DNA from 4 places in the Pseudarthrobacter lactosi genome. Region 2 is predicted to be linked to each of the others. Evidence: riboswitches for the same ligand, from Rfam matches in the RefSeq annotation. Region 2 holds a riboswitch; each other region holds the start of a gene.

Region 1 (2,192 bases), on a different contig from region 2:
GCAGATGTCCGCACAGTCAAGATCGGTGCGGATGCATTTGGTCAACTCGGCGACCATGTCTTCGCCGAGGCAGGCATCAGCGCAGGCGGTACAGGCCTGTGAGCAATCAAAGCACGCCGCAATGCATTCGGCGAGCATGTGCTGATCGATGCCGCCGAGATCCTTCGGGTACGCATCGAGCATCTTGTGGGTGCTTCCGTGTGTCATTTCTTTCTCTCTTTCCAATACTGAACGGAAGGAACCTGGTGCGGAGACCGGCTGATGTTTTCTGATGTGCCGGCTGTTTGGCTGATGTTCTTTCTCGGGCCTCCTTCTGATCGCTGAAGGCAGGACCCAAAGGGCGGCCCGCACGCGGTGTCTACGCCAGCCAGGTCGAAGGGTGCCACTTGCCGGCCGTATGGCCTGGCGTTCGCGCGGCCGGACGGGGAGAACGTGTGCTTTATGTCCGGCTGACAGACAGTTGAGTTAGGGTTAGCGCCTGCCAGCTCAGCGGTGCTTGGGGCCTGTTGGCGATGTGGGATGCCGGGGGCCGGGCGCGCGGGCCCGCGGAATCAGGGATGAGCGTTCCTGGCCTTGGCTGCGCCGCGTCGGTCACAGCAACGGGCCACGACCGTGGACTGACTGCCCGGGTGTCTCCGGTCTCGTGGCACCCGCTGCGCGGGACCCCGCGGAGCACGTCGGAGGCGGATTGGGCTCCGACCGGGCTCACTCTGTTCGAACGTCCCCGAGGGTTCTCCTGTCCCCCGGGGATCGCAGTCTCGCGCTGGCGCTGTGCGGCGGCGTAAGGGCTGCGGTCGGACACCCCCACCACGTGGTCCTGTCCACTACAAAAGGTAACTGGCGCGGCCACCAGGAGGACGATCACGAGGCAGGAAAGAACAGCCCGCGGCGCCGCAAGCCTGCGGACCAGCAGTGGAAGCGTGGAACGTTGAAGGGCCATCTGGTCTTTCCTGGGGCAAGTCCCGCCCAGCGTAACCTTCCGGTGCCCCGCCAGTCACCATCCCTGTCCCCTTAAGCCCAGAGCGCTTTTGATAACGGATTTGTAACTTAAGCCGACGCTTCGCTAAAGTTGGATAAACACATACCCCCAACGGGTATGGATGTGACCGCTTCGCCAAACCCCGCCGGCGGTCCTTGAACCTGATCTTTCTCAGGCGGGGGCGGAGGACCCACTTTTGGTGCGTAATGATGCACCTTGGGGTGAAGCCGACCCTGTGACTGCGCGTCCTGATCGCGTCCTGCAGGGCAGCCGGACAGTCCACTCGTCCGAATCCGACAGCTAACTTCGCCGGCGCCGAGAGGACCACTATCTTGCCTGCCCAGCCAAAACACGGCCGTCGCCGTGCCCTTCCGGCCGCTGCCTCACCACGCCGCCGTCCGTTCTTCCAGGAACCAATGTTCCGGCTCCGCGGCCAGCAGTTCGGCCTAACAGCAGCCGTCACGGGAATGATTGCCCTCACTGCTCTGTCCGCGGCGCAGGCTGACTCCGGCAGCCGCGCTGCGGCCCAGGACCGGCCAGTGGCCGTGGCAGCCGCGGCTCCGGAAGCGGCGGTCACGGCAGCAGCTGAAACTGTTCTCACCTTTGACCGCCCGGAGGTGACCTCCCAGCCTGCGCCTGCGCCCGTTGCCCCGGCGCAGTCCGCAGGGGCGGTTAAGGCACTCCAGGCTGCCCCCGAGCCCGTGCCGGCATCCCCATCCACGGGGTTGCGTGCCCCGCTCGCGTCGATTAACGTCAGTTCCCCCTTCGGCTTCAGAATCAGCCCGATCACCGGGGCCGCAGCTGAAATGCACACCGGGATTGATCTGACCGGGGCGTGCTCGACGGCGGTCTTCGCCGCCGGTTCCGGCACTGTCACCGAGGCCGGCTGGAGCCCGTACGGCGGCGGCAACCGGATCGTCGTCGATCACGGCAACGGGCTGAAGACCACCTACAACCACCTGGCCAGCATCGGTGTCTCCCTCGGACAGGCCGTGGCTCAGGGCCAGCAGATTGCAGGGGTAGGCACAACCGGTGCCTCCACCGGCTGCCACCTTCACTTCGAGGTCATGGTCAACGGCCAGACCGTCGACCCGGCTGCCTTCATCTAAGAGGCCCGGCCCGCAGCCAGATGGCTGCGCTGACTGCTTGCGCGTGAAGGCGGAAGCCGCGCGATGAAGCGGTACAGTTGCGGGTGCGTCCTGCACCCTGTTTT
Region 2 (2,192 bases):
GCGCTGGACTCCGGTGTCTGCCGCGTTCGCAGCGATACCACTGGTCAGGACAAGGCCGGAAGCGGCAGCGATAACCGCAGCCTGGCGACCCATGCCGCCGGCGTTGTCGCCGACAGCCTTGGCAATGACAGCCAGCGAGTTGGTCTTGGCGACCTCGGCGCGGTGCCGTGCAACATTTGCACGTGTAGTCATTAATTTCTCTCTTTCGTATTCCTTAGGACCGCGTGGGCAGCCCAAGGGCTTTGGACGCGCCGGCATCTTGGGGGTACGCCGGCACGCCCCGAACGGGGATTTAGCGAAGAGTTTCTGGAGAAGCGCGGTTCTTCTACTTCATGGTGTAGAAGGATCCGCCGCCTGTGGAGGCGACGGAGTGCAGCAGCGTGCCCTGTGACGGGTTAAGTGCGCTGATCATCATGCCGTTGCCGACGTAAATGCCAACGTGGGCGCCGCCATTCTGCATGACCAGGTCACCGGGAGCCGGTGTGGCGGTGGGCCGCATGGCTGTCCAGGCATTGGTGCGGGGAATGCTGATGCCGGCCTGGGCGTAGACCCACTGCGTAAAGCCTGAGCAGTCCCAGCCATTGGGAGTGGTGCCGCCCCAAACGTAGGGGTTGCCGATACCGGTGTAGGCAAGTGCTGCCAGACCCGAAGCGGCAGCGGAGGAGACAGTGTCAGCGAGCTTGGAGGCCGCGGCCTCGGTTGCGGCAGCACCCTGAGCCCCGGTTTCGGAGGCCGTGGACTGCGCACGAACCGTCTCAACCTTCGGTGCCGGCGTGGTCTTGATCACGGGGCGCTCGAAGGAAACGGTAGCCGTGGGCGCCGCAGTTACGGCGAGTGCCGTCTGCGCGGAACCGGACTCGGTAGAGGCGGAAACGCCGGCGGTGGTATCCGCGGCGTTGGCCGGAAGCCCCATGCTCAGGATCAGACCTGAAGCAGCTGCGATAACGGCAGCCTGGCGACCTACGGTCCCGGCATTAGCACTGACTGCCTTGGACACGGAGTCCAAGGGGTTGGTGCGAACCGGTTGTGCGCGATGGCGCGCAGAATTATGGCGTGAAGACACGAAGGTAGCCTCTCCCAATGCCTGCGAGGTGAGCTGTCGGATTCGGATGGGAGTCACCCGGCCGCGCTGCTTCACAGTGGAAGCTTTGCGACTTAACCCCAAGGCCTTCAGAATCGAAGACCAAAATTGGTTCCCCCGCCCCTGCCAGACGATGTCATGCGAACGGACCTTGAGCGGTGGCAGAGCTAGGCAATCCACTCAAGAACGTCAACTTCGGAAAAGTTGACGCGCTATAGACGTTACAGGAGTTCCGGGCCAATGTCACATTCAGGTCACGGCACGTCGCTGCGATCCGAGAGTTTGCCATCATTTGGGTCAGAGCCAGCCGGTGGGGTCAACGACTTCGCCGTTGATCTGGACCTCGAAGTGGAGGTGGCAGCCCGTGGACGCGCCCGTGGTGCCGCTGAGGGCAATGACGTCGCCGCGGCTGACCGTCTGGCCTACCTTGACGCTGGCGGAGGAGAGGTGGTTGTAGGTCGTTTCAAGGCCGTTGCCGTGATCCACCACAACACGGTTCCCGCCGCCGTACTGGTGCCAGCCGACGAAGGTCACGGTGCCGCTGGCAGCAGCCATGACGGAGGTTCCGCACTGTGCCGCGAAGTCCTGGCCACGGTGGAAGTCGCCGGTGCCGCCGGTGATGGGGCTGACCCGGAATCCGAAGGGTGAGGCCGTAACCAGCTGGGCCAGCGGCGAGCCGAGGCTTCCGGCCGAGGCGGCGCGGGTAATGGATCCCGCGGACTGGGCGCTCAGCAGCTGCTTCAGCTTGCCGTCGGGATCACCCTGTGTAACCACTGATGAGCGGCTGAAATCAATTTGGGCGGCGGCTTCGGCGGTAACTTCGGGCTGCGGGGCGGCGGAAACGGACGACGCCGGCTGGCCGGGCGCCGGAGTGGCCATCACGGGGCTGGTCACGGGAACCGTCACCGTGAGAACCAGGCCTGTTGCTGCCAAGGCGATGCCGGCCTTCTGGCCGAGGCCACTGGCAGCGGCGAAATCCGTCATCTGCCGGAAGGGTCCCCGGCGGCGGCGTGCTTCCCGCTGTGAATCGCGGGGCCTTTCCGCGGTGAAATCCTCGGCCACTCTAGGCGCCGAAGCGGGACCCGCCGCGCGACGGCGGCCCCTGGAGTAT
Region 3 (2,192 bases), on a different contig from region 2:
GGCGTACGGCCATCCGCCACCTGGTCGGGTCCGAATATCGGGTACAAGCTGTTCCGGCCGCCTGGCCGGCTGCAGCAAGCTGCAGGGCGCAGAGGCTGGTTCGCCGGTTTCCAAATGCAGTGCCGTATATCCAACGATCCCAGGGAGCTCCTCATGACATCGACGCACAACACCCGCACCGCGGGGCGGGGCGGACTAACGTACAAGAGACAGCACTCGCCGTTGGCGCGGTGTTCCTCCTGGTAGGCATCCTCGGGTTTGTCCCGGGCGGCTCCAGCCAGTAGGACCAGCTACAGTTCGCGGGGCACCACTCCGGGGCACTGCTGCTCGGCCTGTTCCAGGTCCCGGTACTGCACAACATCGTCCACTTTCTCTTCGGCGTTGCCGGTGTTGCAGTGGCCCGGACCGCAGCAGGAGCCCGCTCCTACCTGCTCGTCGGCGGCGCCATCTACCTTGTCCTCTGGATCTATGGACTGGTTGTTGACCAGGAATCAGCCGGGAACTTCTTGCCGCTGAACGGATACGACAACTGGCTCCACCTCCTGCTGGGCGTCGGCATGATCGCGCTGGCACTGATTCTCACCAAGGACCGCACTAAGTCACGGACGCACGCGTAGGCCCCAAAGAGGAAGGGCCCAGCGGGCCTGACAGGCGGGAGAACCGAGGGGTGGCGGCCTGCTTCGCAGAACATCACCCCACTCCAATTGGCGCACGCATGGCGAAGTCAAACCGAAACGCCGTTATGCAAATGTGACATCAACGTGGGTTTTCCCGTAGGGTCGGGCGCGTGCCGGGTCTCCGAATGCGGCACTCCTGAGCTGATTGCCTAACTCTGCCGCCGCCTCGGGATCCGTTCGCAAATTCGTCCGGCAGAGACGGGGAAACCAATTGTGGCCTGCTTCGTGCAGGCCTTGGGGTGAAGCCGCGCCTCCAGCTTGCGCTGGAACTGCGGCCGGGTGTCTCCCATCCGAATCCGACAGCTAACCTCGCAGGCAGTGGGAGAGGCCCTTTCATGCCCATTCGCAAAGCTCACGGCCGCCGCCGCGCGGTCCCCGTCCAGACCAGTGCCCTTGCGGTCCTGTCCAAATCCGTCGCTGACAATGCTGGCGGTGTGGGCCGCCAGGCCGCCGTCATCGCAGCAGCTTCCGGGCTCGTCCTGACCAGCGGCATTGCCGCGCAGGCAGCGGACGCCCCGGCCCAGCGCGACGCGGAGCCGACTTCAAACCTTGAACTCGCCAGCCAGGCACAGGCCCCGCTCAGCGCAGATTCCACGGTCCAGATTTCCTTCGAGCGTCCTGCCGTGGAGACCACTCCTGCCCCTGTCGTGGAAGCGCCCAAACCTGTCGCCGTTGAGGCTGCCCCGGCAGCCGTCGCGAAGGCTGCCGCACCGGCCAAGGCTCAAATCACAGTCACCCCCGCTGCTGCCGCGCCGGTGGCCGCCCCGGCAACAGGTGGAGTCAACGCCACGATGGTTTCCTCCGCCTACGCCCAGATCGGCATGATCCAGGACTGCACACGATTGGTGGAAAACGCCCTGGGTGCTGCCGGTATCGCGGTCGGTGACCTCGGTCCGATGCAGTTCATGAACTACGGCACCGTTGTCACAGATCCCCAGCCCGGTGACATGGTGCTGCAGCCTGGCCACGTAGGAATTTATGTTGGCAACGGCCAGGTGCTTAGCTCCGGTCTGAACGGCAAGAACGAAACGGCAGTCCATCCCCTGACATGGATGACATCCAAGGGCGCCGTCACCTTCGTACGGGCAGGCTAGACGGACCATTGAAGGCCCTTCGATTCAATGCCTTGGGGGCAATGAATCACCGGCGTGGTCCCGCCAGGAGATGCTTATGCCGGCGGGCGGGTCGCGTGCAGGAGCGTCTTCCCAAGCCCGCGAAGACGCTCCTGCACGCGAGGTGCAGGAGCGTCCGGCTGCTTATTGCAGGGTGCGAGTTCGCGTTAAAGTTCCGACACGCTCGACCACCAGAAGGGTGTTACGTCGGGCAGCTCAAGTCCGGGTTATAGGCTGCGAACATGCCGTCCGGGTTGTCTCTCCATACCCACGCGTGCAGCGCGAAGGAGCCGGGGAACGGCCCGTCCTCGAAGTCGACGCCTGCAATCGAAGGCCGCTCGGCCGCTGTCGATATAAACTCAACGGCTACCAGCTTGTACCGGCCGTGCTCATTCGGCATGTA
Region 4 (2,192 bases), on a different contig from region 2:
CGGCCAGGGCTGCGGCCAGATCCTCGGGGACCTCGATGATGCGCGGCTGTGTGTCCAGTTCCACGTCCACCTCGATGGTGTCGCCGGCGGCGACTCCGGTGAATTCCCGGTTGGCGGTGCTCACCCCGATCAGGTTCTGTCCCCCCATGACCGCGATGCTGCTCCGGTAGCTCTTGCCGTTGATGGTCACCACCACCGGCGGACGCTTGCCCGCGCCGAGAGCCGAGATAACTTCCTCGGGAACCTCGATGCCCGCCTTGTTGCCGCTGCCCAGGATGGTGGTGGTGAATTTCATGGCCCAAGTATGGCGCGGAGCCGCCAGGCACGGAACCCCTGACCGCCACACCGGTAGCCACTGAGCGCCACAGCCACTGACCGCCACACTGGCAGCCCGAGCATTGGCAGCCTTGGCGCTGGTAGCCCGAGCGCCGGGACCCGGGCGCAGGGGAGCCTGGTAAGGCGGAGTCGGCCTAGTACCAGTTGTGCGACAGGTGGAAGTTCAGCGCGCCACACGGTGACTGGTAGCGCTCCTGGATGTAGTTCAGGCCCCAGTTGATCTGCGTGCGGTAGTTGGTGAGGTAGTCCCCGCCGGCGCTTGCCATCTTCTCAGCGGGCAATGACTGGACGATGCCGTATGCGCCGCTGCTGGCATTGGTGGCCGTGGTGGTCCATTCGGATTCCTTGGTCCACAGCGTCTGCAGGCACTGCATCTGGTCAGCGGACCAGCCGTAGGTCGCCAGCTGCCCGGCGGCGTAGGCCTGGGCTCCCGCAGGGTCGTTGACGGCCACAACGGGTGCGGGTACAGGCTCGGGAGCCGGTGCCGGTGCCGGTGCAGCCTCCGGGGCGGGGACCTGCGCAGGTGCCGGTTCGGCAGCCTGGGGCGCGACTTTGATCTCGGCCGGCGCAGCCTCTGGGGTGGCCGGGGCCTGAATCTCGGCGGCTTGGACGCTCAGCTTCGACTGGGCGCTGGCTTCTTCGGCGGCCTGGTTGGCGTTGGCAGCAAGCGACGCGGACTCGGAAGCGTGTGCTGCGGCAGTGACTCCGACCAGCAGGGCGCACGCCGTCGCGAACACCGCGGCGCGCTGGCCCATGGAGGGAATCCGGGCCGCCTTGGACAGTGGGGACATAGCTGCACCGATGCGGGTCTGCTTGCGGTGGCTGGCGGACTTTGTATCGCCCTGCGGACGTGTTTCTACCTTGAATTCAGACATGATGGATCGCCTCTCACACCTGCGGAGTTAGCTGTCGGGTTCGGATGAGGGCATCCGGCCACACGGCACAATCACGTGTTGGCTTAACCCCAAAGGGCACTTGGTGCCCGGGACGGTGGGTCCCCCGCCTCTGCCTCTGAAGACGGAATCCGGGAAGTGGCAGAGCTTGGCGTCATCCGGATATGCGGCCCAATCGGGATCCGCACCTGTTCGACGGTACAGGAGCTGGGCGCTTAAGTCACATTTTGGTAACAGGAATCACGAAGCCGGTGTGTCGCCTTGCTGCACTCCGGCTTCGGTGGTCTGCGCCACGGCTCCGGCGGGGAAGAGTAAGGCAAACTCTGTCCGCCCGGCCCGCGAGGTCACTGCCACGCTCCCGCCGTGGGCCTCCAGGATGGACTGGACAATGGACAGACCCAGGCCGCTGGTGCCCTCAGACGCCCCGGCGCCCACGGCCGGTGCCGTTCCCTTGCGGGCCGCGTCTGCGCGGGCAAACCGGGAGAAAACATGGTCCACGAATTCCGCAGGGATGCCGCCGCCGTCGTCCGCTACGGTCACTGCAGCGCCGCCATCCGCAGACTTCGTAACAGCGGTGACCACGGTGGTCCCGGGCGGCGTATGTTTACGCGCGTTGGAGAGCAGGTTGACCAGCACCTGACGCAATTGGGAGGCATCACCGGTGACGGCAAGCGGTTCGTCGGGCAGTTCAAGGCGCCAGTGGTGTTCCGGGGCTATGACTTTCTCGTCACTGACGGTTTCGATCACGAGTTGGGTGAGATCAACTTCGCTGAGCTTAAGGGGCTGTCCCTCATCGAGCCGGGCCAGTAGCAGCAGATCCTCCACCAGTGTGGTCATGCGTTCGGACTGGCTCTGGACGCGGGCCAGGGACTTCCGGCCGTCCGGCGTGAAGTCCTCGGTCATCCGCATCAGCTCCGTATACCCGCGGATGGCGGTCAGCGGGGTCCGCAGCTCATGGGAAGC

What was found. A riboswitch is a leader RNA that binds a small molecule or an ion and turns the genes downstream of it on or off. The one in region 2 is predicted to bind cyclic di-AMP.
Region 1: it holds a riboswitch for cyclic di-AMP, as region 2 does, so the genes downstream of both, ACZY0Q_RS16810 (M23 family metallopeptidase) here and ACZY0Q_RS10190 (C40 family peptidase) in region 2, are expected to answer to the same signal.
Region 3: it holds a riboswitch for cyclic di-AMP, as region 2 does, so the genes downstream of both, ACZY0Q_RS17070 (NlpC/P60 family protein) here and ACZY0Q_RS10190 (C40 family peptidase) in region 2, are expected to answer to the same signal.
Region 4: it holds a riboswitch for cyclic di-AMP, as region 2 does, so the genes downstream of both, ACZY0Q_RS13835 (aggregation-promoting factor C-terminal-like domain-containing protein) here and ACZY0Q_RS10190 (C40 family peptidase) in region 2, are expected to answer to the same signal.

What each region holds. Positions count from the first base shown of each region.
Region 1 covers NZ_JBVAYS010000003.1:691,066-693,257, reverse strand. Annotated here, with positions in the region: gene ACZY0Q_RS16815 (four-helix bundle copper-binding protein) at 1-207, opposite strand, end outside; cyclic di-AMP (ydaO/yuaA leader) riboswitch at 1,130-1,306, shown strand; gene ACZY0Q_RS16810 (M23 family metallopeptidase) at 1,312-2,088, shown strand.
Region 2 covers NZ_JBVAYS010000002.1:55,555-57,746, reverse strand. Annotated here, with positions in the region: gene ACZY0Q_RS10195 (C40 family peptidase) at 1-192, opposite strand, end outside; gene ACZY0Q_RS10190 (C40 family peptidase) at 326-997, opposite strand; cyclic di-AMP (ydaO/yuaA leader) riboswitch at 1,068-1,230, opposite strand; gene ACZY0Q_RS10185 (M23 family metallopeptidase) at 1,379-2,192, opposite strand, start outside.
Region 3 covers NZ_JBVAYS010000003.1:744,513-746,704, reverse strand. Annotated here, with positions in the region: gene ACZY0Q_RS17075 (DUF4383 domain-containing protein) at 321-617, shown strand; cyclic di-AMP (ydaO/yuaA leader) riboswitch at 824-1,005, shown strand; gene ACZY0Q_RS17070 (NlpC/P60 family protein) at 1,013-1,771, shown strand; gene ACZY0Q_RS17065 (hypothetical protein) at 1,992-2,192, opposite strand, start outside.
Region 4 covers NZ_JBVAYS010000003.1:79,562-81,753, reverse strand. Annotated here, with positions in the region: gene ACZY0Q_RS13840 (DUF1905 domain-containing protein) at 1-295, opposite strand, end outside; gene ACZY0Q_RS13835 (aggregation-promoting factor C-terminal-like domain-containing protein) at 471-1,211, opposite strand; cyclic di-AMP (ydaO/yuaA leader) riboswitch at 1,217-1,369, opposite strand; gene ACZY0Q_RS13830 (sensor histidine kinase) at 1,470-2,192, opposite strand, start outside.